DNA from 3 places in the Comamonas faecalis genome. Region 3 is predicted to be linked to each of the others. Evidence: predicted binding sites of a transcription regulator. Region 3 holds the regulator's gene; each other region holds the start of a gene.
What was found. The regulator sigma-54, encoded in region 3, starts transcription at its own class of promoters, with help from an activator protein. The targets are predictions, from matches to a motif close to TGGCANGNAANCTGCTTT.

Region 1: the regulator sigma-54 is predicted to act here: its motif matches at 4,111-4,128, upstream of pedF (cytochrome c-550 PedF).
Region 2: the regulator sigma-54 is predicted to act here: its motif matches at 6,803-6,820, upstream of exaC (acetaldehyde dehydrogenase ExaC).

The regions. Positions count from the first base shown of each region.
Region 1 is NZ_BAABBP010000035.1:18,866-29,084, reverse strand. It holds gene ABD767_RS15150 (phospholipase C/P1 nuclease family protein) at 1-992, opposite strand, end outside; gene ABD767_RS15145 (hypothetical protein) at 1,166-1,333, opposite strand; gene ABD767_RS15140 (YeeE/YedE thiosulfate transporter family protein) at 1,348-2,442, opposite strand; gene ABD767_RS15135 (rhodanese-like domain-containing protein) at 2,529-3,476, opposite strand; gene pedF (cytochrome c-550 PedF) at 3,584-4,072, opposite strand; gene ABD767_RS15125 (sigma 54-interacting transcriptional regulator) at 4,480-6,537, shown strand; gene ABD767_RS15120 (cytochrome b/b6 domain-containing protein) at 6,573-7,100, shown strand; gene ABD767_RS15115 (PQQ-dependent dehydrogenase, methanol/ethanol family) at 7,375-9,270, shown strand; gene ABD767_RS15110 (pentapeptide repeat-containing protein) at 9,389-10,009, shown strand; gene ABD767_RS15105 (c-type cytochrome) at 10,011-10,219, shown strand, end outside.
Region 2 is NZ_BAABBP010000035.1:1,044-11,262, reverse strand. It holds gene ABD767_RS15050 (quinoprotein dehydrogenase-associated SoxYZ-like carrier) at 1-740, shown strand, start outside; gene ABD767_RS15045 (quinoprotein relay system zinc metallohydrolase 1) at 737-1,738, shown strand; gene ABD767_RS15040 (catalase) at 1,785-2,819, opposite strand; gene ABD767_RS15035 (TonB-dependent receptor domain-containing protein) at 2,975-5,107, opposite strand; gene exaC (acetaldehyde dehydrogenase ExaC) at 5,217-6,743, opposite strand; gene ABD767_RS15025 (ABC transporter substrate-binding protein) at 7,035-8,066, shown strand; gene ABD767_RS15020 (ATP-binding cassette domain-containing protein) at 8,074-8,886, shown strand; gene ABD767_RS15015 (ABC transporter permease subunit) at 8,900-9,727, shown strand; gene ABD767_RS15010 (hypothetical protein) at 9,892-10,219, shown strand, end outside.
Region 3 is NZ_BAABBP010000017.1:49,049-59,267, reverse strand. It holds gene argS (arginine--tRNA ligase) at 1-322, shown strand, start outside; gene ABD767_RS10710 (SPOR domain-containing protein) at 334-948, shown strand; gene ABD767_RS10705 (thiol:disulfide interchange protein DsbA/DsbL) at 1,024-1,659, shown strand; gene lptA (lipopolysaccharide transport periplasmic protein LptA) at 1,858-2,457, shown strand; gene lptB (LPS export ABC transporter ATP-binding protein) at 2,454-3,230, shown strand; gene ABD767_RS10690 (RNA polymerase factor sigma-54) at 3,230-4,762, shown strand; gene ABD767_RS10685 (acyl-CoA thioesterase) at 4,915-5,361, shown strand; gene ABD767_RS10680 (TonB-dependent receptor plug domain-containing protein) at 5,386-7,632, shown strand; gene ABD767_RS10675 (YfiR family protein) at 7,632-8,183, shown strand; gene ABD767_RS10670 (response regulator) at 8,180-10,219, shown strand, end outside.

The DNA of each region.
Region 1 (10,219 bases), on a different contig from region 3:
GCCTGGATCATCTGGCTCTCGTAGCGCTCGAGCACGAAGTGGCGGTTGGACAGCAGCACCACCATGTCGTTCTTGCCCTGCGGCATGCCCAGCAGCGCCAGCAGCTGGATGCCGATCAGCCGCGCGCTGGAGTAGCCCGGCGCCAGGCTGGCATGGTAGGGCTGGGTCAGGTCCTGCACGTAGTGCAGCGCCAGGCCGGCGAAGCGCCAGCCCCAGTACGGGTGGCCGCTCTGGAAGGCGAGTTCCGACAGCCCCTGGTACTGGTGCACGCGCAGCAGAGGGTAGGTGCGCTTGAGAAAACCGGCGGCGGCGTAGATCAGCGGCAATTCGTAGAAGAACCCCATGTGGAACGGCGCCTGGGTGGCGAAGTCCAGGCTGGGGTTGCCGAACGGCAGCTTGCCGAAGCCGTAGGTCGGCCCCCAGGCGCTGGGGCTGTCCTCGAACAGGTTGACGTCCATGCCGTAGTCCGGCTCGTCGCTGGCCGAGGCGATGACCGCCAGCGGCGCCACCGGCTCGCCCGGCTGCAGGCGCACGAAATGGTGCTTCTCGCCGTCCTTCTCGCGCAGCGGCAGCGCGCTGACCGCGTCGTGCGCCAGCTTGGGCTGCGTCGCGGGCGGCCCCCAGGGGTCGGGCTGCAGGTACAGCGCCAGGCGGCTTTCTGGCGAGACGCGCAGCGCGTGCAAAAACGCCAGGCGCAGCGCCTGCGGGCCGGTATGGGCGGCCTGCGGGTCGAAGCGCAGCGCGGCGGGCAGCGGCGGGTACTGCGCGATGTGCTGCTGCGCCCAGGCGTCCTGCGCCTGGAGCAGCCGGGCGATGGGCTGGGCCTGTGCGGCGAGGAAGTCCTCCAGCGGCTCGGCGGCGACCGCCGGCGCCTGCGCCACCGCGGGCAGCACTTCGAGCGCGCGGTAGCTGGCCAGCGCGTGGTTGCTCCAGGCCCAGGCAGGGGCGGGGGCGGACAGGGCCAGCAGGGCGGCGAGCAGCAGGCGTTTCATGGGACAGTAGGCGAAAACGGCGGGCCCCCATTGTCGCCACCACGTGCCCGCAACGGCCAGCGGCCGGGGTCATTCCATTTCTATATCAACCGATTACTTTGTCGGCTTCGCTTGTCGTGCTACAGCACTGTCTGCGCTTCACCTTCGCGTACTCAATCGATATAGATATGGAATCAGTCAGGCATGGAGCAATGCCCGCCCTGCGCGGCCTGGCCCGAGCCGGCGGCAAACAGCGGCGGCTCGAAGCGCAGGTCGATGGACTTGGAAGCGGCAAAGTCCCAGGCCAGAAAGCCCAGCAGGGCCAGCCAGAACAGGGTGCGCAGCATGAAGGTGCGTGTCATCGTGTGCTCCAGCCTCAAAACCCGAAATGGCGGCGCACGCGCAGCCCGACCATGGTGCCGGCAAAGGCCAGCGGCACCCAGATCCAGCCGTGCAGCGAGCCGGTCGAGATGCCCGAGAGCATGGCGCCGACGTTGCAACCGAACGCCAGGCGCGAGCTGTAGCCCAGCAGCAGGCCGGCCGTCAGCGCGACTGCCCATTGCTGGCCGTTCAGCGCCCGGGCCTTGGCGGGGCGGGCGGCGCTCACCCACAGCGCGCCGGCCAGGATGCCGATGTTGGTGATGCTGGTCACGTCCTGCAGCACCGCCTCCTGCAGGCGCGGCGCGTTGCCCGGCTGGCTCCAGAACCAGTTGTGGGCAAAGTCCACACCGCCGGCCTGCACCAGCTTGGCGGCCCACAGGCCAAAGCCGTAGACCACTCCCCAGGGCTGGCCGGCAATCACCAGGTTGAGCGTGGCCAGCAGCGCCAGCAGCAGCGCGCCGACCAGCCAGCGGCGCACCACCAGCGGATGCGCCGCCTGGCCACGCGCGCGGCTGGCGCGGCGGCAGTACCAGGCAACGGCCAGCGCGGTGGCGGCCAGAGCGGCCAGCGTGGCGGCCAGCGCCGCCTGCCAGCCCCATTCGCCGACCAGGCCAACGGCGGGCGCGCGCCCCAGATCAAGCCACCAGCCCAGGTGCCAGCTACCCAGAAAACTGCCCAGCGCGAACAGCGGCAGGATGGCCGCGTTCATCGGAATGCCCATGCCGGCCTTGTACAGCGTGCCGCTGCCGCAGCCGTCGGCGATCTGCATCGACAGGCCGAAGACGAAGGCGCCGACCAGCAGGCTGACGCTGGGCGGGCCCAGCGCCGCGGTCAGCTCGGGAAAGTAGCCCAGCAGCGGCATGGCCAGCAGCGCGGCCAGCGCCAGCAGCAGCAGCTGGCCCATCACGCCGGCGGGGTTCTTGTCCTCGACCAGGATGCGCCAGCCGGTGGTGAAGCCAAAGCGCTGGCCGGCCAGCACCGCGCCCAGGCCGATGCCGACGGCGAACAGCGCCGCCTGGCGCGCCGACACGCTCCACAGCAGCCAGCCGGCAAAGACGAGCATCAGGAGCGTGAGAGAGGTACGTTTCATGGAATGGGCAACAAAGCGGAAAAATGAAAGCGGCAAGGGATTGCAACGGCCGTGCGCTGCAATCCCTTGCTGCCGAGGGTCGGCGTTTACTTGAACGCGGCCTTGATCCAGTCCTGCGCCGAGCGCGCCAACTGCTGGGCGCGGCTGGGCGCGTTGGCCACCGGCAGCGCTTCGCTCGCCTGCGTCCAGTCGGCCATCGAGCCGGCGTAGAGCTTGACGTTGGGCGCGCCCGCCACTTCGCTGAGCGCAAACCATTCGGTTGCCGCCCAGTGGCCGGTGTTGCAGAACGCCACCGTGTCCTGCGCGCCATCCTGCGGCAGCGGCGCCTGGCTGGCCACCTTGCGCGCGGCCTCGCCCTGCACGAGCTGGGAGCTGCCCGGCTCGAACCACTGGTTGAAGTCGAACGCCTTGGCGCCGGGCAGCGTGCCGGCCACCTTGGCGGCGGGCACCTTGGTCTCGCCCAGGAAGAAGGCCTGGGGGCGGGCGTCCAGCAGCAGGGCGTCGCCGCTCTGCACATGGCCGAGCACCTGCTCGCGCGTGGCCAGCCAGCGCGCGTCGAAGGTGGGCGCGTAGCTGCTGGGCGCGACCTGCACCGGCGCATTCGACAGCGGCAGGCCGGCGGCCTGCCAGGCCTGCATGCCGCCGTTGACGATGGACAGCTCGGTCAGCCCCAGCGACTTGAGCGTCCAGTACACGCGCGCCGTCGCGCCGAAGTCGGTCGCATCCTTGCCGCTGGAGACGACGACGGCGTGCGTGCCGGCATCCAGCCCCAGGCGCTGCACCAGCGCGACGAACCGGTCCTGCGCCAGCAGCTCGCCGGGGTTGCTGGCCGGGCCGCGCCACTGGCCGTAGGGCGCATTGACCGCGCCGGGAATATGGTTGACGCCGTGGCTTTGCGCGTCGCGGATGTCGATCACGCGCACCTGGGGGTTGGACAGCAGCGGCGACAGATCCTGCGGAGTGAGTAGCGGCTGCGCGGCCAGCGCCGCGCCGGTGCCCCACACGAGGGCCAGGGGAATCAGCACAGTTTTCATGGTGTCGGTCAGCGGGCAGCGCTGTCAAAGCTCAAACGAGCCGTGATTGTCCGGCCCTTGCTGCATTGCACCAACGAAGATTTTCTTGTTTGCTTATGCCTGCCGCCTCACTGGTCGCGCCGCGTCTCCAGGTAGGTGCGGATCGACCAGATCGCCTCCTGCGACAGCGTGCCCTCGAACGGCGGCATGTAGACGCGCCCGTCGCGGGTGCGCCCGCGGCGCACGGTGCCCACGAAGAAATCGTCCATCTCGCCATAGCAGGCGGCCTTCTTGGCGGCGGCCAGGCCGGCGCATTCCTCGTCGAACTTGCGCAGGTCCGGCGCAATGCCGCCCGAGACCGCCTCCAGGCCGTGGCAGCGCGCGCAGTTCTGGTTGTAGGCCGAGGTGCCTATGCGCAGCGCCTCGTCATGGGCCTCGCCCTTGCTATAAGGGTTGCTCTCCAGCCACTTGCTGCCCAGCTGGGGCAGGCTGCTTGTGTCGACCGCCTGGGGCACGACGTCGCCGTGGGCCAGGGCGGCGCTGGCACCGCAGGCCAGGGCCAGCGCGAGCAGACCACGCAAGGGGCGTTGCAGAAAGCGGGGGGAAATTGCGTGCATGGGGTGTCTCCTGTCTGAAAAATAGGCTCCCACGCAGCAAAGCAATAACCGGGCCAGTCCACGCTGACGCCACCCATCGCTGCCCCCAGACAGGTTGCCGGCGCGCGGCGGCGCCGCCCTGGCGTGACACACCGGTGCGCCCCGGGTGTTTCAGTTTGGAGCAATTCCCTGCGTGCCACGCTGGAACAATTCTTGCTTCCAATCCCATAATCAACACTTTTCACGCCGCGAATCCTGGATAGAGCGCCGCTCGCCAGCCAGGACAGGCCCAAGCCCCCATGCAAGAGGGGTATGGACAGGAGGTGATGCAGGCCACCCGTGCCTGGTCAGCGCGCCTGCACCAATCGCAGCTTTGGTGCAAAGTCATAAGAAAACCGGGGCGACCGATGCCCGGATCTGGAGACACGATGAGCATCCCTTTTTCTGGCCCGCCGGCCCAGCAACAGGGTTCAAGCCCCAGCCCGATGGGGGAGCCCCGTGACTACGCCGAAGTCATCGACCAGGCGCACGAGCGCTCGCGCCACTATGGCGTCGTGGTGCACGAGCGGCCCGATTACTCGCGCCCCGGGCGTGGCGAGCTCGACGATGTGGTCGAGGGCAACCAATTCCTGTTCCAGCATGCCGCGCCCATCATGGAGACGCTGTACGAGCAGATCGCCAACACCCACAGCATGGTGCTGCTGACCACGGCGCAGGGGCTGGTGCTGCACTCGCTGGGCGACAAGGACTTTCTGGAGAAGGCCCACCGCGTGGCGCTGGCGCCCGGCGTGGACTGGTCGGAGAAGGCCAAGGGCACCAACGCCATCGGCACCGCGCTGAGCGAGGAGACCGCGGTGACGGTGCACGGCGACCAGCACTACATGCGCGCCAACCACGCGCTGACCTGCTCGTGCGCACCCATCTTCAACCCGCACGGCGAAGTCGTCGGCGCGCTCGACGTCTCGGGCGACCACCGCAGCTACCACCAGCACACGCTGGCGCTGGTGCGCATGTCGGCGCAGATGATCGAGAACCAGATGTTCGCCGGCAGCTTCCCGAAGGCGGTGCGGCTGCATTTCCACGCCCGCCCCGAGTTCCTGGGCACGCTGGTCGAGGGCATTGCGGTGTTCACGCCCGAGGGGCGCTTTCTGTCGGCCAACCGCAGCGCCCAGTTCCAGCTGGGGCTGTCGTACAACGCGCTGCAGGCCTACACCTTCTCGTCGCTGTTCGACCTGCCGATGTCCACGCTGATGGAGCTGTTCGGCGGCGCCTCGGACGCGCCGCGCCAGCTGCACCTGCAAAACGGCGTCTCCGTCTGGTGCCGCGCAGACATCAAGCCGCAGGGGCCGTGGGCAGCGCCCGCGTTCTCCGAGCGCGCCGCCGTGATGGCCGTCTCGCGCGCGGCGCCGGCGCGCAAGCCCCAGCTGTCCTCGCTGCAGTACCTGGAGACGGGCGACCCGCAGGTGGCGGCGGTGATCGCCAAGCTGCACAAGGTGATGGACCGCGACATCCCGGTGATGATTCTGGGCGAGACCGGCACCGGCAAGGACTTGCTGGCGCAGGCCTTCCACAACGACTCGGCGCGTGCGCGCCAGCCCTTCGTCGCGGTCAACTGCGCGTCCATCCCCGAGTCGCTGATCGAGGCCGAGCTGTTCGGCTACGAGGAAGGCGCCTTCACCGGCGCGCGCAAGAAGGGCGCGGTCGGCAAAATCGCCCAGGCGCACGGCGGCACGCTGTTCCTCGACGAGATCGGCGACATGCCCAAGCACCTGCAGGCGCGGCTGCTGCGCGTACTGCAGGAGCGGCGCATCACTCCGCTGGGCGCGGGCAAGGAGGTGGACGTGGACGTGGCGGTGGTCTGCGCCACGCACAAAAACCTCAAGGATCTGATTGCGCAGGGCGACTTCCGCGAAGACCTGTACTACCGGCTCAACGGCCTAGTCGTGCGCCTGCCGGCGCTGCGCGAGCGCACCGACTTTGTCCGCGTGGCGCAAAAACTGCTCAAGACGCTGTGCGACGACGGCCAGCAGGTCGGCATCTCCGAGCCGGTCATGGATCTGTTTCGCCGCTACCACTGGCCCGGCAACGTGCGCCAGCTGCACAACCTGCTGCGCACCGCGGTCGTCATGGTCGGCAGCGAGGGCGAGATCGCCCCCGAGCACCTGCCCGACGACTTCCTGGAAGAGCTGCACGGCATGGGCACCGCAGCATCCGCCGTGACGCCCGGCTTCGCGCACGCGCTCCCGCACGCCTCGCCGCAGGCGCCTGCGCCCGCCTGCCCCCTGCCGGCCCAGGCCGCGCCCGCCGCGCCGGACACCGACGCCAGCGCCGACGGCCAGAGCCTGCAGGACGTGACGCTGCTGGCCATGGCACAGATGTTGCAACTGCACAAGGGCAATGTGTCGGCGGCCGCCAAGGCGCTCGGTGTTTCGCGCAACACCATCTACCGCAAGAAGAACCTGCTGCCGCCCGACCTGCTGAACTGAACGCCCGCACGGCACAACGGATCTGGAGGAAAGCAATGACGCACAACGCGCGATACGACCGGCTCTCGGTCTGGCTGCACTGGCTGATGGCCGCGCTGCTGCTCGCCCAGATCGCCCTGGGGCTGTGGATGCTGGGCCTGCCCAAGGGCGGCACCGGCGTGCGCGTGTACTGGTTCAACGTGCACAAGTCCATCGGCATGCTGCTGGGCCTGCTCATCGTGCTGCGCCTGGCCTGGGCGCTGGCGCGCCCGCGCGTGGCCGCGCTGGCGCAGGCGCGCCACCTGCAGCTGGCGGCCAGCGGCGCCCACAAGCTGCTGTATGCGCTGATGCTGGTGATGCCGCTGTCGGGCTTTTTCGGCTCGGTGTTCTCGGGCTATCCCATCCGCTTCTTCGGCATGCGCCTGCCCGACATCGCGGGGCGCTGGGACGCGGCCAAGGAGCTGCTCAGCATGGTGCACAAGGTCTCGGCGCTGGCCCTGATACTGCTGATCGCGCTGCATGTGGCAGCCTTTGCGTACCACCAGCTGGTGCGCAAGGAGGCGCTGCTGCAGCGCATGCGCTGATCCCCCCTTGCCACCAACAACCGCGCCGCCCGACCCAGGGCGGCGCTTTTTTGTGTGCGCCACAGCCAAACCGTGCGGCAGCGCGTCCGCATGTTTCTGCATCGACATCCCGGTTGCTCCCGAACGCAACAGTGGCGCAGCCCTGTGCGCTCCACATTTGAACAACTGCACCGTGCGAAGGGCTATTTCGCGCAGCCGATTGCGCCGCCGCCCGCTGGCATGGCTCTTGCATCACCGCTGTCGGATCTACCCACAACACAAGGAGCACACCAGCATGTCCACCACATTCGCACGACGCCCGCGCCTGAGCCGCATCAGCCTGGCCCTGCTCGCCACGGCGGCCCTGTCCGTCCAGGCGGCCGATGTCAAACCCGTCACCTGGGACGACATCGCCAACGACGCCAAGACCACCGAAGACGTGCTGACCTACGGCCTGGGCCTGACGGCGCAGCGCTACAGCCCCGCCAAGACGCTGACCACCAAGAACGTCGCCGGCCTGGTGCCGGTGTGGAGCTACTCGTTCGGCGGCGAGAAGCAGCGCGGCCAGGAGGCGCAGGCGCTGATCCACGACGGCGTGATCTACGTCACCGCCTCGTACTCGCGCTTCGTCGCGCTCGACGCGCGCACCGGCAAGCGCCTGTGGACCTACGAGCACCGCCTGCCCGAGGACATCCGCCCCTGCTGCGACGTGGTCAACCGCGGCCCGGCCATCTATGGCGACAAGGTCTACTTCGGCACGCTGGACGCGCGCGTCATTGCGCTGGACCGCGCCACCGGCAAGGTGGTGTGGAACGAGAAGTTCGGCGACCACAAGGTCGGCTACACGATGACCGGCGCCCCCTTCATCGTCAAAGACCAGAAGAGCGGCAAGGTGTTGCTGGTGCACGGCTCGTCGGGCGACGAGTTCGGCGTGGTCGGCTGGCTGTATGCACGCGACCCGGAAACCGGCGAGGAGGTCTGGGCCCGCCCGATGGTCGAAGGCCACGTGGGCCGCCTGAACGGCAAGCCCAGCACGCCCACGGGCGACCCCAAGGCACCGAGCTGGCCCGACGACCCCAACAGCCCCACCGGCAAGGTCGAGGCATGGAGCCAGGGCGGCGGCGCACCGTGGCAGACCGCCAGCTTCGACGTGGAGACCAACACCATCGTCATCGGCACCGGCAACCCCGCGCCGTGGAACACCTGGAAGCGCACCGCCAAGGGCGACGACCCGCGCAACTGGCCCAGCCTCTACACCTCGGGCCAGGCCTACGTCGACCCGACGACCGGCGACCTGAAGGGCTTCTTCTCGCACACGCCCAACGACGCCTGGGACTTCTCGGGCAACAACTCGGTGCTGCTGTTCGACTACAAGGACGCCAAGACCGGCAAGACCGTCAAGGCCTCGGCCCACGCCGACCGCAACGGCTTCTTCTTCGTGACCGACCGCGAGAAGCTGGCCAAGAACGACGGCGGCCACCCCTGGAAGCAGACCTCCATCATCAACGCCTGGCCCTTCGTCGACGACATCACCTGGGCCAAGGGCTTTGACCTGAAGACCGGCCTGCCGATCGAGAACAACAACCGCCCACCCGAGCCCAAGGAAGGCGAAGAGAAGGGCGACACCGTCTTCGTCTCGCCTCCGTTCCTGGGCGGCACCAACTGGATGCCGATGAGCTACAGCCCCGACACCGGCCTGTTCTACATCCCGGCCAACCACTGGGCCATGGACTACTGGTCCGAGCACATCACCTACAAGCCCGGCGCGGCCTACCTGGGCCAGGGTTTTCGCATCAAGAAGCTGCACGACGACCATGTGGGCACGCTGCGTGCGATCAACCCGCAGACGGGCAAGATCGAGTGGGAGCACAAGGAGCAGTTCCCGCTGTGGGCCGGCACGCTGACCACCGCCGGCGGCCTGCTGGTGACCGGCACCTCCGACGGCTACCTGAAGGTCTTCGACAAGAAGAACGGCAAGGAGCTGTGGAAGTTCCAGACCGGCTCGGGCATCGTCTCGGTGCCGGTGACCTGGGAGATGGACGGCGAGCAGTACATCGCCATCCAGTCCGGCTACGGCGGCGCCGTGCCGCTGTGGGGCGGCGACATGGCCGCGCTGACCAAGCAGATCTCGCAGGGCGGATCGATCTGGGTGTTCAAGCTGCCCAAGGCGCAGCAGGTCGCCAGCAAGTAAGGCGCAAGCCCGATGCGCGCGCTCCACGGCGCGCGCCCTCCCTCTTCCCGTCCACGGGAAGAGCCGGGGTGGACGGCAGCACACCCGCCGTCCACCCGTCTTGCCTGGAGCCTCTTGCATGCCTTCTTTCACCCGCTTTGCCCTGGCAGGGGCGCTGTGCCTGGCCTGGGCCTGCGCCGGCGCGGCCGACGTGCCGGACGACACAGCGGCCGACGCCGCCGCGCCCGCCTCCACCGAGCCGCTGGTCATCAACGGCTGCCCCATCTGGCCCTATACCCGCTGCCCCGGCGCCGACCTGCGCCACGCCAACCTGGTGGGCAAAAACCTCTCCGGCGCCGACCTGCGCGGCGCCAACCTGACGCGCGCCGACCTGCGCGGCGCAAACCTTGCCGTCGCCAACCTGGAGGGCGCCAACCTCACCGGCGCCAAGCTGGCCAAGGCCACCGCGTCCAACGCCAACTTCAAGGACGCGCGCTTCATCGGCGCAGACCTTGAGGGCGCGCGGCTGATGCGCTCGGACTTCTCGGGCGCCGAGTTCATCGGCTCCAACCTGGAGATCGCGCGCTTCAACAACGCCTGGTTCGTCGGCACGCGCTTCATCTCCAACGACCTGCAGGAGACCAAGTTCATCTCCACCAACCTGCAAAACGCTGTCTTCGAAGGCAACGTCACCCGCTACACCACATTCAACGAGTCGGCCATGGACGGATGCCAGGGCTGCAAAGACAGCTGGAGGTGACATGCGCGCCATAGCCCTATGCATTCTCGGACTGGCGGCGCACAGCGCCCTCGCCTTCCAGCCCTTCACGCCCCAGGTCGACACCACCGGCCTGCCGCCGCAGGCCCATACCTGGATGGAGCCCAACCCGCTGCGCGGCAACGCGCAGGCCATCGAAGTCGGCCGCAGCACGTTCAACCAGACCTGCGCCAGCTGCCACGGCATGGACGC
Region 2 (10,219 bases), on a different contig from region 3:
CGCTGCATGCGGCGCAATCGGCCGGAGCGGGTGACCCGCTGAACTCGCCGCAGTGGCCGACGCTGCAGCAGGAATACCTGGGCGGCGCGCCGGTGCGCTTCACCGACGCGGTGCGGCTGCGCACGCCCGCGTTTGCCGAAGACCCGCTGAACGTGCCGGTGCAGGTGGATGCGCGCGCGCTGGCCGACGAGACGGACAGCCCGATACGCCGCATCGTCGTGCTGGCCGACCGCAACCCGATACGCCAGGTGCTCGGCTTCGAGCCGCTGCGCGCGCTGCCGGTGCTGGCGTTTCGCATGCGGCTGGAGCAGGCATCGCCGGTGCGCGCGCTGGTGCAGACGCACGACGGGCAGTGGCACGGCGGCGGCGCGATGATCCAGGCGGCCGGCGGCGGCTGCACCGTGCCCGGCGCCAGCCGCGCCGACGGCTCGTGGAAGGACACGCTGGGCCAGGTGCAGGCGCGCGTGTTTCCCAACCTCATCGAAGGCAGCCGCCGCCTGCGCCTGCGCGTGATGCACCCGATGGACACCGGCCTGGTCGACGGCATTCCAGCCTTCCACCTGGAGCAGCTGGAGCTGGTGGACTCCGGCGACCAGCCCTGGTGGCGCCTGACGCTGCACGAGCCGGTGTCGGAAAACCCGCTGCTGACGCTGGAGCTTCCCAGCGAGGTGCCGCCGGCTTTCCGCCTGCGCGGCCAGGACAACAACGGCAACCGCGTCGACGCCGAGGTGCGCACATGAAGCGCCTTTGCCTTGCCCTGCTGCCGCTGGCCTGCGCCATGGGCGCGCCGGCGCAGACCAGCGCTCTGCCCACCGTGACGGTTACTGCCCCGGTTGCCACACGCGTCGACATGCAGCGGCTGGACTACCGGCTCCAGCCACGCCAGATTGCGCCCGGCACCTGGGTGATCGAGGGCGCGGTCGAGGACTTTGGCCGCAGCAACGGATGCAACATCATCAACACCGCCTTCATCGAGACGGGCGACGGCGTGGTCGTCATCAACACCGGGCCGTCGCGCCTGTACGGCGAGCAGCAGCGCGCGGCGATTGCCCGCGTGACGGCAGAGCCGGTGCGCCGGGTGCTCAACCTGAACCTGCACCCCGACTACTTCCTGGGCAATCAGGCCTGGGGCGATGTGCCCACGCAGGCGCTGGCCGGCAGCATTGCCGGCATGCAGGCCGAGGGCGGGGCCTACGAGGACAACCTGTACCGCCTGTGCGGCGACTGGATGCGCGGCACGCAGGCCGAGCCCGCGCGCGAGGCGCTGCAGCCGCAGACGCTGCAGCTGGGCAGCCGCCGGCTGGAGCTGCGCCGCCTGCACGGGCACACGGGCGACGACCTGGTGCTGATCGACCGCACGACGGGCGTGCTGTTTGCCGGCGGCCTGGTGTTTTCCGCACGCGTGCCTACGACGCCGCACGCCGACATCGACGCCTGGCTGGCCAGCCTGGACACGCTGGCGCAGTGGCGGGCGCAGGGCCTGTTCACCACCGTCGTGCCCAGCCACGGGCCGGTGCACCAGGGGCTGCTGGGCGTCGAGCAGACGCGCGACTGGCTGACCTGGCTGCGCCAGACGATGGAGCGCAGCGCCGGGCAGGGCGTGGACCTGGCCGAGCTGCTGCAGCAGCCCGTGCCCGAGCGCTTTGCCAGATGGGCCGCCCAGCCCGCCGAGCTGCAGCGCAGCCTGGCGCAGTGGTATCCGGCCTACGAGCGGCGGGCGCTGGGGCCGGTGCGGTAATACCGTGCTCGCGTCCACCGCTGCGGCGCAGCGGTGGCTTACCGTTTTACTTGGCGGCGCGTTCTTCCAGCCGGCGCTGCTGCGAGATCGCGTAGGGCGCGGCGCGCGCGGCCAGGATGGGGTCGGCCGACGCGACGACGCCGCGAGGCAGCACCAGCGGGCTGAAGTTGGTGTCCACGCAGGGGCCGGCGCCGTCGGGCGAGACCGAGGTGATCGTCAGCCGCCCCAGCGTGACCTTGGTGCGCCCTGCGGGCAGCGGCGTGGTGGCGCTGTCGATCCTGTCGCCGGGCGCGGCCAGCTCCAGGTTGAAGTCGAACGCCGCATGACCGGCCTGTACGCGCTGGCGCAGGTCGTCGAACAGGAAGTTGGCGCCGCGCGCCTTGGCCTCCTCGTCGCTCAGGCCCAGCACGCCGCCCACCGGCTCGAACACCCATTTGCCCCAGGTGGTCTGGCCCTGGGCGTTGGTGAAGCCAAAGCCATGCACACCCCAGTAGTTCAGCCCCGCAAAGCTTGCCGCCACGGGCTGGGAGGCAAAGTACTTGCCCTGCAGCAGCACCTGTGGGTTGGCATCGGCAAAGGCCTTGACGCGGGCCGGGTCGGGTTTCTTGGTGGCCGGGTCGGCCTGCAGCGACTGCAGGCGGCCAAGGAATTGCGCCGGCGTCTCTGCGCCGAACACGGGCGACGAGATGTTGCCCATCAACCACTGCTCGCCGCCGGGCAGGTCGAACTGCAGCGCCATGTTGCGCTGGCCCTTGGTGTTGTCGGGCGCGTTGGGGTTGGGCCCGGTCAGCGAAAAGCGCACGAGCACCGGCACCGGCTGGCCGCTGAAGGCGCTGGCGCTGGACAGCGCACGCGCCTGGCTGCTGCCGACGAAGCTGCCCGCGGCGCACACGCCCTTGGCGCCCGAGCGGCGGTGGCCGGCGAACTTTCCTGTCGTCGCTTCGAGCTGGTTGACCAGCGCAACGGGGTCGGCGTCGGTGGCTGCTGCGCCGGTCTGGCCGTCCGGGCCGTGCGCGCAGGCCGCCAGCAGCGCGGCGCAGGCAGCAGCCAGCGCGGTGCGGGTCAGGGTCGTGGTGTTCATCGGTGTCTCCTTTTTTTGACGTGGGAATGCGCCCCGGCCTCAGGTGGCACCCGCGGCCGGGACGGGGGAAAACAGGCTTGTCGCGGCGCCGGTATTCACTTCCTCTCCCTCTGGGAGAGGGTGGGGGTGAGGGCCGGCGACCTCGGAAAGAACACTCAGAACCGATAGGCCAGGCTCACGCCCGCCATCCACTGCCGCCCCGGTGCGGCCTCGTAGTAGCGGCCATTGCCCTCGTTGACGATGACCGAGCCGACGTACTGGCGGTCGAGCAGGTTGTCGACGCGTGCAAAGGCCTTGAAGGCCCAGGCGCCAATGTCGCGCAGGTATTCGCCGCTCAGGCTGGCGACGCCGTAGCCGGGCGCCTGCACGCTGTTGGCGTCGTTGGCCGTGACGGGGCCGACCTGGCGCCAGTCCAGCCCCAGGTTCCACGCGGCGGCCGGCTGCCAATACAGGCCGGCAAAGGCCTGGTAGCGCGCGGTGCCGGCCAGGCGGTTGCCGGCGGACACGCAGTTGGCGCCGGCGGCATTGCAAAAGCCGTCGCGCAAGCGGGCGTCGAGCAGCGTCAGCGCGGTCTCAAGCCGCCACTGCGGGCCCATCCAGGTGGTCGAGGCCAGCTCGACGCCCTGGCGGCGCGTGCGACCGGCATTCTGGTAGGTGGAGCGCCCGCCGCTGTTGGTCGCCACGACGATCTCATCCTTGGTGCCTGTGCGAAACAGCGCCGCGCTCCAGTTGCCGTGCCAGTGCGCGCCGCGCCAGCGCTGGCGCAGGCCCAGCTCGGCGCTGGTCGAGCGCGCCGGGCGCAGCGCGAAGTTCAGCCCCGGCAGGCCGCCCTGGCGGTAGGACAGCTCGTTGAAGGTCGGCGTCTCGAAGCCGCTGGCGACCGACGCGTAGACCTGGGTGCCTTCATCGAGTTGGTGCTGCAGCGACGCCATCGGCAGCAGCCGGTGGAATTTGGTCTTGCCGCTGTCGTCGCCGTTGGCGCCGACGATGTAGCGGTCACGCGAATCAAAGCGCACATTGCTCCAGCGCAGCCCGGCGTCCAGCGTCCAGCGCGGCGCAAACGCCCAGCTGGCCTGGGCGTAGGGGTCGACGCTGCTCAGGCGGTTGCGCTCGTCGCGGCGCAAATTGCCCTTGATGCCCAGCTCGCTGCCCACGAAGTTCTCGTAGCCCTTGCGGTTTTCGCGCACCTGGTTGGCCGCCAGGCCCAGAACCCAGTCGACGCTGCCCTGCTGGTGCGTCCAGCGCGCGTCCAGCCCGCCATAGTCGCGCTGCATGTCGATCACGCCGCCGGCATGCGTCGCAGGTGCCTGCGCCGCCTTGGGGATGGACTGGTACTGGGTGATGGCGCGGTGGCCGCCGTAGACCATCAGCCGCAGCTGGTCGCTGGCGCTGACGCGGTGCTCGTGGATCAGCCCGGCCTGGGTCTGGCGCTGGCTTTTGCGCGTGTTGTACTGCAGCGAGCCGGCGGCTACGGCGCGGTGGTTGGCAGCCCAGTCGGCAGGGGTCACGCCGCCGGCGTCCTTGGCGTCGATGTCGACGTGGCTGGCGACGAGCGTCCAGTGGCTGTCCGCGCTGCTGCCAAAGTCCAGCCGTGCGTTGAGCAGATTCTTGTCGGCCGCCGTCTGCGGGCGGTAGCCGTCGGTGAGGAAGCGGCTGGCGCTGACCGTGTAGCCCACGCCGGCGCGCTCGCCGCTGGCCTTCAGGCCCAGGCGCTTTTGCCCGTTGCTGCCCATGGCAAAGCTGCTGCCGAGCTTGGGCGGCCCTTCGCCGCGCTCGGTAAAGGCCTGGATGGCGCCGCCCGAGGCGTTGCCGTACAGCGTGGAATAGGGGCCGCGCAACACCTCAAGGCGCTCCAGCGACGAGAGGTCGATGTGGTTGGTCTGGCCCTGGCCGTCGGGCATGGTGGCCGGTATGCCGTCCAGGTAGACCTGGATGCCGCGCACGCCGAAGGTGGAGCGCGCGCCGTGGCCGCGGATCGACATCTGCAGGTCTTGCGCGTAGTTCTGGCGGTTCTGGATCAGCAGGCCCGGCACGTTGCCCAGCGACTCCGACAGGTTGACCTGCCACTGGCGCTCGCGCAGCTGCTCGCCGTCGACCACGGTGACCGATGCCGGCGCCTTCTCGGCGGTGGTGGGCGTGAGCACGCTGCGCACCGTCATCGCCGGCAGCGTACCAGCGCCGTCCTGCGCCGCCGTTTGTTGCGCCGCCGCGCCCTGGGCCCACAGCAGGCCGCAAAGCATGGCGCCCAACGGCCAGCCCGCGGCCGCACAAAGCTGTTTCAACTGCATCTTGTCCCCCTCTTTTTTTGCCGGTCTGTGAACAGGCACTGCCCACGGGCGGGGCAGGCCGTCAGCGAAAGCGCACGGCAGGCGCCGGTGCGCCTGCCGCGGCTGGTGGTCAGAAGAAGCCCAGCGCGTCGGGGCTGTAGCTGACCAGCAGGTTCTTGGTCTGCTGGTAGTTGGACAGCGCCATCTTGTGCGTCTCGCGGCCGATGCCCGACTTCTTGTAGCCGCCAAACGCCGCGTGCGCGGGGTACAGGTGGTAGCAGTTGGTCCACACGCGGCCCGCCTGGATGGCGCGGCCCATGTGGTAGGCGGTGTTGCCGTTCCTGCTCCACACGCCGGCGCCCAGGCCGTACTCGGTGTCGTTGGCAATGCGCACCGCGTCCTCGGCGTCCTTGAAGGTGGTCACCGACGCGACGGGGCCGAAGATCTCCTCCTGGAACACACGCATGTCGTTCTTGCCGTACAGCAGCGTGGGCTTGATGAAGAAGCCGTCGTTGATCTCGCCGCCGGCACGCAGGCGCTCGCCGCCCGTGAGGCACTGGGCGCCCTCGCCGCGGCCAATGTCGATGTAGCCCAGGATGCGGTCGAGTTGCTGTTGCGAGACCTGCGCGCCGACCATGGTGCTCTTGTCCAGCGGGTGGCCCTGCGTCATCGACTCGACGCGGGCGACGGCGCGCTCCATGAAGCGCTCGTAGATCGACTCCTGCACCAGGATGCGCGACGGGCAGGTGCAGACCTCGCCCTGGTTGAGCGCGAACATCGAGAAGCCTTCGAGCGCCTTGTCCAGGAAGGCGTCGTCGGCGTCGAGCACGTCGGCAAAGAAGATGTTGGGGCTCTTGCCGCCCAGCTCGACGGTCGACGGAATCAGGTTGTCGGCCGCTGCGCGCAGGATGCGCTGACCCACCGGGGTGGAGCCGGTAAACGCTATTTTTGCGATGCGCTTGCTCGTCGCCAGCGCCTCGCCGGCCTCGCGGCCAAAGCCGTTGACGATGTTGAGCACGCCCGGGGGCAGCAGATCGCCGATCAGCTCCATCAGCACCATGATGGAGGCGGGCGTCTGCTCGGCGGGTTTCATCACGATGGAGCAGCCGGCGGCCAGCGCGGGCGCGAGCTTCCAGCACGCCATCAGAATGGGGAAGTTCCACGGGATGATCTGGCCGACGACGCCCATGGGCTCGTTGAAGTGGTAGGCGACGGTAGTGGCGTCGATGTCGGAGATCGCGCCCTCCTGCGCGCGGATGCAGCCGGCGAAGTAGCGGAAGTGGTCGATGCCCAGCGGCAGGTCCGCGGCCATGGTCTCGCGCAGCGGCTTGCCGTTGTCGATGGTCTCGGCAATCGCCAGCAGCTCCAGGTTCTGCTCCATGCGATCGGCGATCTTGAGCAAGATGCCCGAGCGCTCGGCCACCGAGGTCTTGCCCCACTTGGCCTGCGCGGCGTGGGCGGCGTCCAGCGCCAGATTCACGTCGTTGGCGTCGGAGCGTGCCACCGAGCAGAACACCTTGCCCGTGATCGGCGATGCGTTGTCGAAATACTGCCCGGCCACCGGTGCCACCCATTTGCCGCCGATGAAGTTGTCGTACTTCTGCTTGTAGGGGTAGCGGGCTTCGAGGTTGAAGTGCTTGAGTTCGAACATGTCCATGGTCATCTCCTGTTGGGTTGCATATCGGTTCAAAGAAAAAAAGACCGACTGCCAGGACACATACAAACTTCGTGCCAACCCCGCCGCCGCACGGCGCGGCGCCCGAAACCAGCGGCTGGCACGGTTTTGCGCCGCCGACTGTCCCGATTTGCCACACCGCTGCCCCAGATTGCGCCACTGCGGCCGCGGCGTGGCACAACGCGGGCCGCGCCCGGTACCCGGCCAGTATGATCAACCGCTTCGGTCGCCGCTGCGCGGCCGAAGCCATGATTCCAACCAGGAGACCACAACATGCAAAGACGCCACCTCATCGCCGGCGGCCTGGCCGCGGCGGCCCTGCCCTCGTTCACCTTCGCCCAGAACCTGGAGAAGCAGAAGGTGACCATCGCCGTCGGCGGCAAGAACCTGTTCTATTACCTGCCGCTGACCATCGCCGAGCAGTTGGGCTACTTCAAGGACGAGGGGCTGGACGTGACCATCGTCGACTTCGCCGGCGGCTCGCGCGCGCTGCAGGCGGTGGTCGGCGGCAGCGCCGACGTGGTGTCGGGCGCGTTCGAGCACACGATCGCCATGCAGCTCAAGGGCCAGCCGATGCGCGCCTTCGTGCTGCAGGGCGCGGCGCCGCAGATCGTGCTGGGCGTCAACCCCAAGACCATGCCCGACTTCAAGAGCGTGGCCGACCTCAAGGGCAAGAAGATCGGCGTGACTGCGCCGGGCAGCTCGACCAACATCGTCGCCAACTTCGTGCTGGCCAAGGCGGGCTTGAAGCCCACCGACGTGAGCTTCGTCGGCGTCGGCGCGGGCAATGGCGCGGTGGCGGCGATGCGCTCGGGCCAGATCGACGCGATCTCCAACCTCGACCCGGTGATCACGCTGCTGGCGCGCTCGGGCGACCTGAAGATCGTCTCGGATACGCGCAAGATGGACGAGGCCGAGAAGGTGTTCGGCGGCCCGATGCCCGCCGGCTGCCTGTACGCGCCGCAGGGCTTCCTGGACAAGAACCCCAACACCGCGCAGGCGCTGGTCAACGCCATGGTGCGCGCCGACAAGTGGATTCACCAGGCCGGCGGCGGCGACGTGATCAAGGTCGTGCCCGAGAGCTACCTGCTGGGCGACCGCGCGATCTACATCGACGGCTTCCTGGCAGCCAAGCAGGCGACGTCGGCCGACGGCAGCTTTCCGGCGCGCGGGCCGCAGACCGCGCTCAACGCGCTGGCCAGCATCGACCCCAAGATCGCCGCTGCCAAGGGCAAGGTGGATCTGAGCGCCATCTACACCAACGACTTCGTCAAGAAGGCCAACCTCAAGTACCCCAAGGGTTGAACCAGCCATGAGCGCAGCGGCAATCGAACTGCAGGGCGTGGCCTGCACCTTTGTCAGCAAGGACCAGCCCGGTCAGCGCTACACCGCGGTGCGTGGTGTGGACCTGACCGTGGCGGCGGGCGAGTTCGTCAGCGTCGTCGGCCCCACGGGCTGCGGCAAGAGCACGCTGCTGAACATGGCCGCCGGGCTGCTGGCGCCCAGCGAGGGCAGCGTGCGCGTCTTCGGCGAGGAGCTTTCGGGCATCAACCAGCGCGCCGGCTACATGTTCCAGGCCGAGAGCCTGATGCCCTGGCGCACCGCGCTGGACAACGTGATGGCCGGCCTGCAGTTTCGCGGCGTGGCCGACGGCGAGGCGCGCGCCCAGGCGCGCGACTGGCTGGCGCGCGTCGGTTTGGCGGCGTTCGGCGACCGCTATCCGCACCAGATGAGCGGCGGCATGAGGAAGCGCGCCAGCCTGGCGCAGACGCTGGTGATGGACCCGGACATCATCCTGATGGACGAGCCGTTCTCGGCGCTGGACATCCAGACGCGCCAGCTGATGGAAAACGAGGTGCTGGCGCTGTGGCAGGGCAAGAAGAAGGCGGTGCTGTTCATCACCCACGACCTCGACGAAGCGATCGCCATGAGCGACCGCGTGGTGGTGCTCTCCGCCGGGCCGGCGGCGCACCCGATCGGCGAGTTCGTGATCGACCTTCCGCGCCCGCGCGATGTGTCCGAGGTCAAGACCCAGCCGCGCTTCCTCGAACTGCATGCCGCCATCTGGGCCGAGCTGCGCGAGGAAGTCCTGAAGGGCTACCAGCAGCAGCTGCAGAAGGCGTGAGGGCCTGAAAAATATGTGGAACTGGATCAAACCGCGCGCGGGCACGCTGCGCCTGTGGCAGCTGGCGCTGCTGGTACTGCTGTTCGGCTTCTGGCACGTGATGACCAAGCCGGGGCTGGTGCCGCCGTTCATGTTCGAGAACGACCGGCAGGCGGCCTTTTTCTTTGGCGAGCCGGTGCAGATCTTCGGCGTCATCTGGGCCTGGTTCGTCGCCGACGCCGACATCTACCGGCACCTGTGGGTCACGCTGGCCGAGACGGTGATGGCGTTCGCCATCGGCGCCGCCGGGGGCCTCGCCGGCGGGCTGTGGCTGGCGCTGTCGCCGATGGCGGCGGCCATCCTCGACCCCTACATCAAGGCCATGAACGCCATGCCGCGCATCATCCTGGCGCCGATCTTCGCCGTCTGGTTCGGCCTGGGGATGGGCTCCAAGGTGGCGCTGGGCGTGACGCTGGTGTTCTTCATCGTGTTCTTCAACGTCTACCAGGGCGTCAAGGAAGTAAGCCCGGTGATCCTGGCCAACGCGCGCATGCTGGGCGCGAGCCAGAAGCAGCTGCTGCGCCACGTCTACCTGCCCAGCGCGACGAGCTGGGTGTTCAGCTCGCTGCACACCAGCGTCGGCCTGGCCTTCGTCGGCGCGGTGGTGGGGGAGTACCTGGGCTCCAGCCAGGGCGTGGGCTACCTGATCCTGCAGGCCGAGGGCAGCTTCGACATCAACACCGTGATGGCCGGCATCCTGGTGCTGACCGCGTTTGCGCTGGCGCTCGACGAGATGGTGGGCGCGATCGAGAAGCGGCTGATGGTGTGGCAGCCGAAGGCGGGGGAGACGGAGAGGTTGTAAGTTCAAGCGCACCCAAGGGGGGGATGCGAAGGCGTGCCCGGCCATGGCATGATTCCCTCGTCGTTTTCCCCATCCAGCCTTTGGCGCAAGGTGATCCAAGCTGCCACTTGAGACCCCGCTGATTTGTGCCATCCTGGGCTCAACCCACCCATTCCTGAATCAGGATGCGATTTCGTTTTTTCCGGTCAGAAAAAATTCCCGTCCCCGCCGCAAAAACCGGAGATGAGCCCGTTGGTATTGACGCCGAAGGCAAGCGCGTCGAGCCGCTGATCGATGCACGTCGCCTGTCGGCGCTCGCATTGCGGCGGGAGCTTCTCAATTGGCGTGACGATGCACATACGGATATCACTCTGGCCACGGCGACACTGCATATCGAATTGATGAAGCGCATTGACGAGAGGCTAGAAGAGAAGGGGCTGATTGGCCGACTGTTCATGGAGTTGTTCGCTGATCCGGCAAACAAGCTCCTCCTGAAAAAAACCATCCAGCGGA
Region 3 (10,219 bases):
CTGGCGCGCCGACTACGACGTGGGCGCGCTGGAGCAGGTCGACCTGTCGCCGCTCACCAGCGCGCCGGCCCAGGCGCTGATGCTGCTGCTGGCCAAATACCCCGACATGCTGACGGCGGCGGCCCACGGCAACGCGCCGCACGACGTGACCTTCTACCTGCGCGATCTGGCCGCCTGTTACCACAGTTACTACGACGCCGAGCGCATCCTGGTCGATGATGAGCCGGTCAAGCTCGCCCGGCTGGCGCTGGTCGCCGCCACCGCGCAGGTACTGGCCAGCGGCCTGGCGCTGCTGGGCGTGGACGCACCCTCAACCATGTGAACACCACCATGATGGACAAGCAACAACGCGGCGGCACCTTTCTGGGATTCATCCTGGGCGTGCTCGTCGGCCTGGGCGGCGCGCTGGCCGTCGCCGTCTACGTCACCAAGGTGCCGGTGCCCTTCATCAACAAGGACAGCCTGCGCAGCCAGGACAGCAGCGAGGCGCAGCGCAACCGCAACTGGGATCCCAACGCGCCGCTTTACGGCAAGAACCCGGCGCCCAGCCGCCCGGCGGCACCGGGCGACGCACCGTCCGCCGCTACGGGTGCTGCGTCGGCGCCGTCCGACGATCCGTTGGGCGACCTGGCGCGCGCGCGCTCCGAGGCGGCTTCCGCCGGCACGGCCACGGCCGCCGTGGCGCCAACGGCTGCTGCGCCAGCCAACGACCCGTTCGCCTACTTCGTGCAGGCCGGCGCGTTTCGCACCCAGCAGGACGCCGACGCCCAGCGCGCGCGCCTGGCCATGCTGGGCCTGCAGGCCAGCGTGACCGAGCGCGAGCAGTCCGGGCGCCCCGTGTTCCGCGTGCGCGTCGGGCCGTACAGCCAGCGCGGCGAGGCCGCGGCGGTCAAGGAAAAGCTCGACGGCGCCGGCGTGGACGCCGCGCTGGTGCGCGTTCAGCGATAGATCTGCGCCCGCCTGCGGGAACCACCTGCGCGCCCACGCCTCTATTTCTCCATTGCCATTTCGGGAGCAACCCACATGAAACGTCGTGAATTCGCCCTTGCCGCAGCCGCCGCCAGCCTGCCCGCGCTGTGGAGCCTGCCCGTCCAGGCCCAGTCGGGGCAGGGTTATCTGGAGCTCAAGCAGCGCGCCACGGTGAGCGCGCCGGCCGGTCAGATCGAGGTGATCGAGTTCTTCTCCTACGGCTGCGTGCATTGCAAGAACTTCGCCCCCATCTTCGAGGCCTGGAAGAAAACCGTCGCCAAGGACGTCAGCGTGCGCATGGTGCACGTGGGCTTCAACAAGAGCTTCGAGCCGCTGCAGCGCATCTTCATCACGCTGGAGACACTGGGCCAGGCCGACGCGATGAACGCCAAGGTCTTCAAGGCGGTGCAGGACGAGCGCAAGGCGCTGAACAAGCCCGACGTGCTGTTTCCCTGGGTGGCGGAGCAGGGGCTGGATCGCGCCAAGTTCGAGTCGATCTACAACTCGTTCAGCACCGCCAGCCAGGTCAAGCGCTCGATGCAGCTGCAGGACGAATACCAGGTCGAGGGCACGCCGGCCATCGGCGTCGCCGGGCGCTACTACACCGACGGCTCGATGGCCGGCGGCTTCGAGCGCATGGTGCAGGTCACCAACCAGCTGGTCGAACGCGAACGCAAGCGCGGTGCCTGAGCGGCCGCCCGCCCACTCCCTGCACCCGCGCGCCGCAGCGCCGCCCGCACAGGCGGCCTGCGGCGCTGCTCGTTTTATGAATGGCGCGCCGCGGTCTCGGGTTCTGCCTGGCGCTCCCGTCACGGTATTGACGGGCATATCCAGCCGCCGAATTCAGGGTCGCGGATCGCTACAATGCCAGCAAGATTCGTGCCGCCTATGAAAACCATCCTGACCCCCTTGCTGGCCGCGCTCGTGCTGGCCTGCGCGCCGCTGGCGCATGCCGAGAAGGCCGACCGCAACAAGCCCATGCACATCGAGGCCGATGCGCTGCGCCACGACGACCTCAAGCAGGTCAGCGTGTTCACCGGCAACGTCGTCGTGACCAAGGGCACCATCGTGCTGCGCGGCGCGCGCCTGGAGGTGCGCCAGGACGATGACGGCTACCAGCACGGCACGATGACCGCCGACACGGGCAAGCGCGCGTTCTTTCGCCAGAAGCGCGACACCGCTGCGAACCAGCCGCCGGAGTTCGTCGAGGGCGAGGCCGAGGTCATCGCCTACGACGCGCGCGCCGACGACGTCACGCTCACGCGCCAGGCCGAGCTGCGCCGCTACCGCGCCACCACGCTGGCCGACGAGATCCACGGCGCTGTCATCGTCTATCACAACCTGACCGACGTCTTCACCGTCGACGGCGCCAAGGCCGGCGCAGGCACCGACACGCGCGTGCGCGCGGTGCTCACGCCCAAGGACAGCGACGCACCGCCTGCCGCCGCGCCCCAGGCGCCGGCCGCCAACAAGGCGGGCGCGCAGTGACGGCGCCGGTCGTGGATGCGGTGGTGGGCGCGCCCAGCCAGCTGCAGGCGCAGCACCTGCAGAAAAGCTATGGCAGCCGCAAGGTCGTCAAGGACGTGTCATTGACTGTGCAAAAGGGCGAGGTCGTCGGCCTGCTCGGGCCCAATGGCGCAGGCAAGACCACGTCGTTCTACATGATCGTCGGCCTGGTGCGCGCCGACGGCGGACGCATCGCCATCGATGGCCAGGACGTGACCGACATGCCGATCCACCGGCGCTCACGCCTGGGCCTGTCCTACCTGCCACAGGAGGCGTCGATCTTTCGCAAGCTCAACGTCGAGGACAACGTGCGTGCGGTGCTGGAGCTGCAAAAAGACGGCGATGGCCGCGCGCTTGCGCGCACCGAGATCGAAGAGCGCCTGACCCGGCTCTTGCAGGAGCTGCGCGTGGAGCACCTGCGCGACACGCCGGCACTGGCGCTGTCGGGCGGCGAGCGCCGGCGTGTGGAGATCGCGCGGGCGCTGGCCACGCAGCCGCGCTTCATCCTGCTCGACGAGCCGTTCGCCGGCATCGACCCGATCGCGGTGATCGAGATCCAGCGCATCATCGGCTACCTCAAGGAGCGCGGCATCGGCGTCCTGATCACCGACCACAACGTGCGCGAGACGCTGGGCATCTGCGACCACGCCTGCATCATCAGCGACGGCCAGGTGCTGGCGCAGGGCACGCCGTCGGACATCGTCGACAACCCCGAAGTGCGCCGGGTCTACCTGGGCGAGCACTTCCGCATGTGATGAAGCCCGGGCTGTCCCTGCGCGTCTCGCAGCACCTGGCGCTGACGCCCCAGCTGCAGCAATCGATCCGCCTGCTGCAGCTGTCGACGCTGGAGCTGCAAAGCGAAGTGGCGCAGATGCTGCTGGACAACCCGCTGCTGGAGCAGGACGACGAGCACGAGGACGGCGGAGCGCCGGAGCCTGCGGCCGCATCACGCGAAGACGCGGCGCACGACGGCAGCCCGGCGGCCGAGGGCGACGCACCCGACGGCGGCACGCCCGATAGCTCCAGCCTGGAGCTGCCCGCCGACTGGGAGGGCGAGACGCCGCCCGACGACGGCGACAGCGAAGGCGGCACCGAGCTGCCCGCGCGCGGCCAGACCAGCACCGCCGGCGGTGGCGACGACGAGGACGCGCTGCTGCAGGTGGGCGCGCACGAGTCGCTGGCCGAGCATCTGCAGCAGCAGGCGCTGTCGCTGCACCTGGAGCCCGCGACGCGTGCGGCGCTGGAGTTCCTGATCGGCTCGCTCAACGACGACGGCTACCTGGACGACGATCCCCAGGCGCTGGCCGCCGCGCTGGCCGGCGACGACGCGGCCGTGAACCACGAAGCGCTGGAGCACTGCTTCACCGTCGCGCTGCGCCTGCTGCAGGCCATGGAGCCTGCCGGCGTGGGCGCGCGCGACCTGGCCGAATGCCTGCAGCTGCAGCTGCGGGCGCTGCTGGCCGGCGCGCAGGACGACGAGGAGGCGCGGCCGCTGATGCTGGCCCAGGCCATCTGCCGCCAGCCGCTGGACTGGCTGGCGCGGCGCGACCTGCGTCGCCTGGGCCAGGCCTGCGAGGCGGACGAGGGCGCGCTGCGCGAGGCCATGGCGCTGATCGCCCGCCTGGAGCCGCGTCCCGGGCGGCGCTTTGCCGACGTGAGCCGCCACGCCATCACGCCCGACGTGATCGTGCGCCGGCGTGGCAGCGGCTTTGCCGCGCAGCTCAACGCCGCCGTCATGCCACGCCTGCACGTGCACGAGGCCTATGCCCAGGCGCTGCGCTCGCACCGCGGCAGCGAAGGCCTGCAGGCGCTGCAGTCACGCCTGCAGGAGGCGCGCTGGTTCATCAAGAACATCCAGCAGCGCTTCGACACCATCCTGCGCGTGTCGCAGGCCATCGTGCAGCGCCAGCAGAATTTCTTCGAACACGGCGAGCTGGCCATGCGCCCGCTGGTGCTGCGCGAGATCGCCGACGAGCTGGGGCTGCACGAGTCGACCATCTCGCGCGTGACCGGCGGCAAATACATGGCGACGCCCCAAGGCACCTACGAGCTCAAGTATTTCTTCGGCTCGGGCCTGGGCACCGACAGCGGCGGCAGCGCGTCGAGCACCGCGGTGCGCGCGCTGATCCGCCAGCTCATCGCCGAGGAAGACCCGGCCAAGCCGCTGTCGGACGCAAAAATTGCCGACCTGCTCAAGGAGCAGGGCATCGAGTGCGCGCGGCGCACCGTCGCCAAATACCGCGAGGCGCTGAAGATCGCGCCAACCCAGCTGCGCCGGCAGCTTTAGAGCGTAAACACGCTCCTAGTCCTGCGCAGGGCCGATGGGTGGTCCGAGAAAACACCTATAATGTTACAAAACGTCACTATCACGCCCCGTCCCAGCGAGGACGGCCGGCGCGGCAGCCTATCCTTGTCCCTTTTGTTCCGGACGCTCACGCCATGGCGCGCATTCTTTTCGACCTTCCCGAGCGATTTGCCTTCAGCACCGAGGTGCAGGTCTACATCAGCCACGTCAACCAGGGCGGGCACCTGGACAACGCCCAACTGCTGAGCCTGGTGTCCGAGGCGCGCGTGCGCTTTTTCCGCTCGCTGGGCTTTCGCGAGGGCGACGTCGGCGGCGCGGCCATCGTCGTCGGCGACATGGTGGCGCAGTACAAGTCCGAGGCCTTCTACGGCGAGACGCTGCGCGTGCAGATGCAGCCGGCCGATTTCAACCGCTACGGCTTCGACCTGGTGTACTGCATGACCGAGGTGCGCCAGGGGCGGGAGATCGCACGCGGCAAGACCGGCATCGTCTTCATCGACCCGCGCGAGCGCAGGGTCACGCCAATACCGGCCGTGGTGCAGCGCGAGCTCAATGCGCTGGTCAGCGCCAGCGCTGCCTGATTTGCAAAAGTCGGCGCAGCTGCAATGAGCAACCGCCCCCGCATCCCCTGGCTGGCAGGTCTGCTGGCGCTGGTGGCGCTTGCCGCGCAGCCCGCGCGCGCTGGCCACGATGCGCAGGAGGCGCGCCAACTGCTGCAGCTGTCGCTGCAGGACCTGATCGCCACGCCAATGATCACCGCCTCGCGCCAGAGCGAGACGCGCGACCAGACGCCGGCGCACGTCATGGTCTTCACCCGCGCGCAAATCCGCGAGCGCCGCTACCAGAACCTGGCCGACCTGCTCGAAGACCTGCCCGGCGTGGATTTTCAGCGCGGCACCAAATCGTCGCAGTACAACCAGTTCGCGGTGCAGGGCTACGTCGGCCCGGGCAAGCTGCTGGTGCTGCTCGACGGCGTGCGCATCGGCCATCCCGGCGGCGGCAACTTCCCCGTGGCCGACAACCTGGACCTGCACATGGCGCGCCAGGTCGAGGTGCTCTACGGCCCCGCGGCCGCGCTCTACGGCGCCGACGCGGTGGCCGGCGTGGTCAACATCATCACCGAGCACGGCGGCCAGCAGGCCGGCAGCTGGGCCAGCGCCGGCGCGGGGCGCTTTGGCGCGCGGCGCGGCTCGTTCATGACTGGAACGACGACCGAAGGCGGCCTGGGCCTGAGCTTTGGCGGCCACTGGCAGCAGGCCGACCGCGCGCCGCTGCAGGACTACTACCCGACGTATTTCCCCAAGGTCGACGGCGTGTACGAGGGCGCCATGGTGCTGCCCGCCGCCACGCGCGAGGACTACACCGGCGCGATGGGCAGTGCCAGCCTGTTTGGCCGCATCGACCTGGCCGACCGGCTGACGCTGGGCTGGTACCGCTACCGTTTCCACAGCCTGACGAGCACGGGCGACCCGCCGGCCACCGCGCGCTACGACAGCGGCGCGCAGTGGCGCACCACGTCCGACACCGTCTACGCCAACTGGCACCAGGACTGGGGTGGCGGGCTGCGCGGCGAGCTGACCCTGGATCATTCGCGCCTGGAGGTCGATCCGCGGGCGTATTACGACAATGTGTTCAACGGCTTTGCACGCGGCTATTCCTACGTGCTGGGCGAGCGCACCGGCATCGAGCAAAGCCTGCACTGGCGCCTGAGCGACGCGCACCAACTGCAACTGGGCCTGGGCTGGCAGACCATCCAGGACATCGAGGCCAGCAGCCTGCCCAGCCCTTACGACACCGGCCGCGCGCCCGGCGACCAGGGCATGGTGTTTCCCAACACCGGCCTGCCTCTGCCGACGCAGCAGGCGCACTTTCACAACCTGTCGGCCTACGGCCAGTGGCAGGCGCGCTGGAGCGCGCGGTGGTCGAGCATGGCCGGGCTGCGGCTGGACCGCCATTCGGCCTACGGCAGCGCGCTGAACCCGCGCGTGGGCGCGGTGTACAAGCCCGGCGAGCGCCATGTGCTCAAGGCCTTGTACGGCCAGGCGTTTCGCGCACCCTCGCCCGACGAGAGCCTGAACGTATTCGGCCGCTTCGACGGCAGCAAGGACAAGGACGGCAACTACTGGGGCCACAACTTCCGGGTTCCCAACCTGCGCCTCAACCCCGAGAAAGTGAGCACGCTCAGCCTGGTGTGGGACTGGCGCGCCACCGAGGCGCTGAACCTGACGGCCAACCTCTACCACAGCCGCATCAAGGACTTGATCGTCAAGGCGCAGCTGGGCGACATCGTCGCGGACGGCGCCCACCTGATCGCGCCGGAGACCCGCGTCAACGCCGGCCAGCAGCGCCAGAGCGGGCTGGATCTGGCCGGGCAGTGGCGCTTTCGCCTGAGCCCGGATTGGAGCGGCGACCTGTGGGGCAGCGTCAGCTGGATCCACGGGCGCGTCGACGAAGACGGCGTGCAGCGCGAGATTCCCTACGTCGCGCGCCACAAGCTCAAGCTGGGCGCGACGCTGCGCTGGCGCGGCAGCGTCAGCATCACGCCGCGCCTGCGCCTGGCCAGCGCAACCACCAACGGCCGCGTCGCGCCGCCCGACGCCGCGCTGCAGATTCCGGCCGCGTGCGTGGGCACGCCCCAGGCGCCGCAGCGCTGCCGCACGCCCGGCGGCGGTGTGCTCGACCTGCACCTGGGCTGGCACCACCTGCTGGGCGGCAAGGCCACGCTGTGGCTGGACGTCTACAACGTCACCGACAGGCGCTGGCTTGCCGCTGGCGGCGCGGGCAGCCGTACCTTCTGGGACATGCCGCAGCAGCCGCGCAGCTGGATGCTGACGCTGGATTGGCGGCTGTGATGCTCCACCTGCGGCTGCTGCAGCGCGCCCGCACCTGGGGCTGGGTGCTGGTGCTGGCGTGCAGCCCGGCGCTGGCGCATGCGCAGGCGGCGGCGCCGGAATACGCGCTCAAGGCGGCGCTGCTGCTCAAGCTGCCGCGCTTCGTCTACGTGCCGGGCCTGGCCGACGATGCGCCGGCCACGCTGTGCGTGCTGGGCGACAACCCCTTTGGCGCCACGCTGCAAGACCTGGCGCGCCAGCCCATCGACGGGCGCCAGATCCTGGTGCGGCCGCTGCGCGCGGGTGCGCCGGCCAATGGTTGCAACTTCGTCTTCATCGCGCGCAGCCAGCAGGCCGAGCTGGCGCAGACCCTGCAAGCCCTGGCGGGCGCGGCGGTGGTCACGGTCTCGGATCTGGCCGGTTTTGCGCGCGCCGGCGGCATGGTGGAGCTGGCGCGCGATGCACGCGACGACGCGCGCCTGCGCATCGTGCTCAACCCGCAGGCGGCGCGCGCGCAGGGCGTGGGCTTCAACGCGCAGCTGCTGCGCCTGGCCACGGTGGTGGAGCCATGAAGCGCGGACTGCCCCGGCTGCAGGCACGCACCATCCGCGGGCGGCTGGCGCGCATGTTCGCGCTGACCTGGGTGCTGGCCTTCGTGCTGGTGTTCGCGGTGATGCTGGTGCAGCAGTGGCGCACCGTCAGAAGCGAGATGCAGGTGTCGCTGCAGGTGCAGGCGCTGCTGATGGCGACCAACAGCCAGGCGGCGTTCGACTTCGGCGACGCCCACGAGGCCCAGCGTCTGCTGCAGGCCATGGAGAAAAACCCCGCGGTGGTGCGTGCGCGCCTGCTCACCGACGGCGGGCACAAGGTGCTGGCGCAGTACGCGCGCCAGCCGCAGGACGCGGCGATCGCCGCGCCGCCGCCCGGCGGCGCGCAGGGCGCGCGCTTCGTCGGCAACCATCTGCAGGTTTGGGCCGGCGTGGCCGGCAGCCAGGAGAGGGCGCACATCGAGCTGCTGGCATCGCTTGCGCCTATGCAGCAGGCGCTGTGGCACGCCGCGGCGCAGATCGGCGTGGGCCTGCTGGCCGTGCTGCTGGTGTTTCTGTGGGTGTCGGCGCGGGTGGCGCGGCGCATGGCCGTGCCGCTGCAAGGCCTGAACGGGCTGATGAAGCGCGTGGCCAAGAGGCCGCAGACGCGCGACCGCATCGTGCTGACCGGCGACGACGAGCTGGCGCAGCTGGGGCGCAGCCTCAACGCGATGATCGACCGCCTGCAGCGGCGCGACGGCGAGCTGGCGCAGTACCGCCAGGGGCTGGAGCGCCTGGTCGCCCAGCGCACCACGGCGCTGCTGCAGGCCACCGAGCGCGCGCAGCAGGCCAACCGCGCCAAGTCCGACTTCCTGGCGCGCATGAGCCATGAAATCCGCACGCCGATGAACGCCATCGTCGGCCTGGGCAAGCTGCTGCTCAAGACGCCGCTCAACCCTCAGCAGCGCGAATGCCAGGAGCGCGTGCTGTCGGCCACCGACATGCTGCTGGGCCTGGTCAACGACATCCTGGACTACTCGCGCATCGAGGCGGGCAAGCTGGCGATCGAGCACATCGCCTTCGACCTGGAGCAGGTGCTGCGCAACGTCAGCAACCAGGTGGCGCTGCGCGCGCACGAGCGCGGCCTGGAGTTGCTGTTCGACGTGGCCGAGGGCGTACCCGAGCGCCTGATGGGCGATCCGCTGCGCCTGACCCAGGTGCTGGTCAACCTGGCCAACAACGCCATCAAGTTCACCGAGCGCGGCGAGATCACGGTGCGCGTCACCACGCTCAAGCGCACGCCGCAGCAGACCGTGCTGGCCTTTGCGGTGCACGACACCGGCATGGGCATTGACGCGGACAAGCTCGCCGAGCTGTTCTCGCCGTTCACCCAGGTCGACGGCTCCATCACGCGCCGCTTTGGCGGCAGCGGCCTGGGCCTGGCGATTTGCCGCCAGCTGGTCGAGCTGATGGGCGGGCGCATCGACGTGCGCAGCACGCCCGGCCAGGGCAGCCGCTTTCGCTTCACGCTGCCCACCCAGCCCGTGCGCACCGCGCCGGCGCAGCCGGTGCTGCAGGGGCGGCGCGTGCTGCTGGTCGACGCCAACGCCGGCGCGCGCCGCGTCACTGGTGAGCTGCTGGCGCAGCTGGGCGCGCAGGCGCTGGCGCACGGCGACTGCGCTGGTGCGCTGCAGCAGCTCAAAGACGGTGCGGGTCAGCCGCTGGACGCACTGTTGCTGGATGCGCGCCTGGACGGCAGCGCCGACCTGCTGGCCGCGGCGCGCGCACAGGGCCTGGCCGTGGTGGAGCTGCTCACCCAGACCGCCAGCGCCGAGGGCGTGCACGCGCAGGTGCTGGTCAAGCCGCTGCTGCGCGCGCCGCTGCGCGATGCGCTGGCCCATGCGCTCAACCACGGATGGCCCGGCAGCGACGCCGCGGCCGCCAGCCAGCCCCAGGCCTGCGACCACGACTTCAGCGCGATTGCCGGCGCGCGCGTGCTGCTGGTCGACGACGTGGAGCTCAACCGCACCGTGGCGCTGGCGTTTCTGCAGGAGGCGGGCGTGCAGGCCGACACCGCCGTC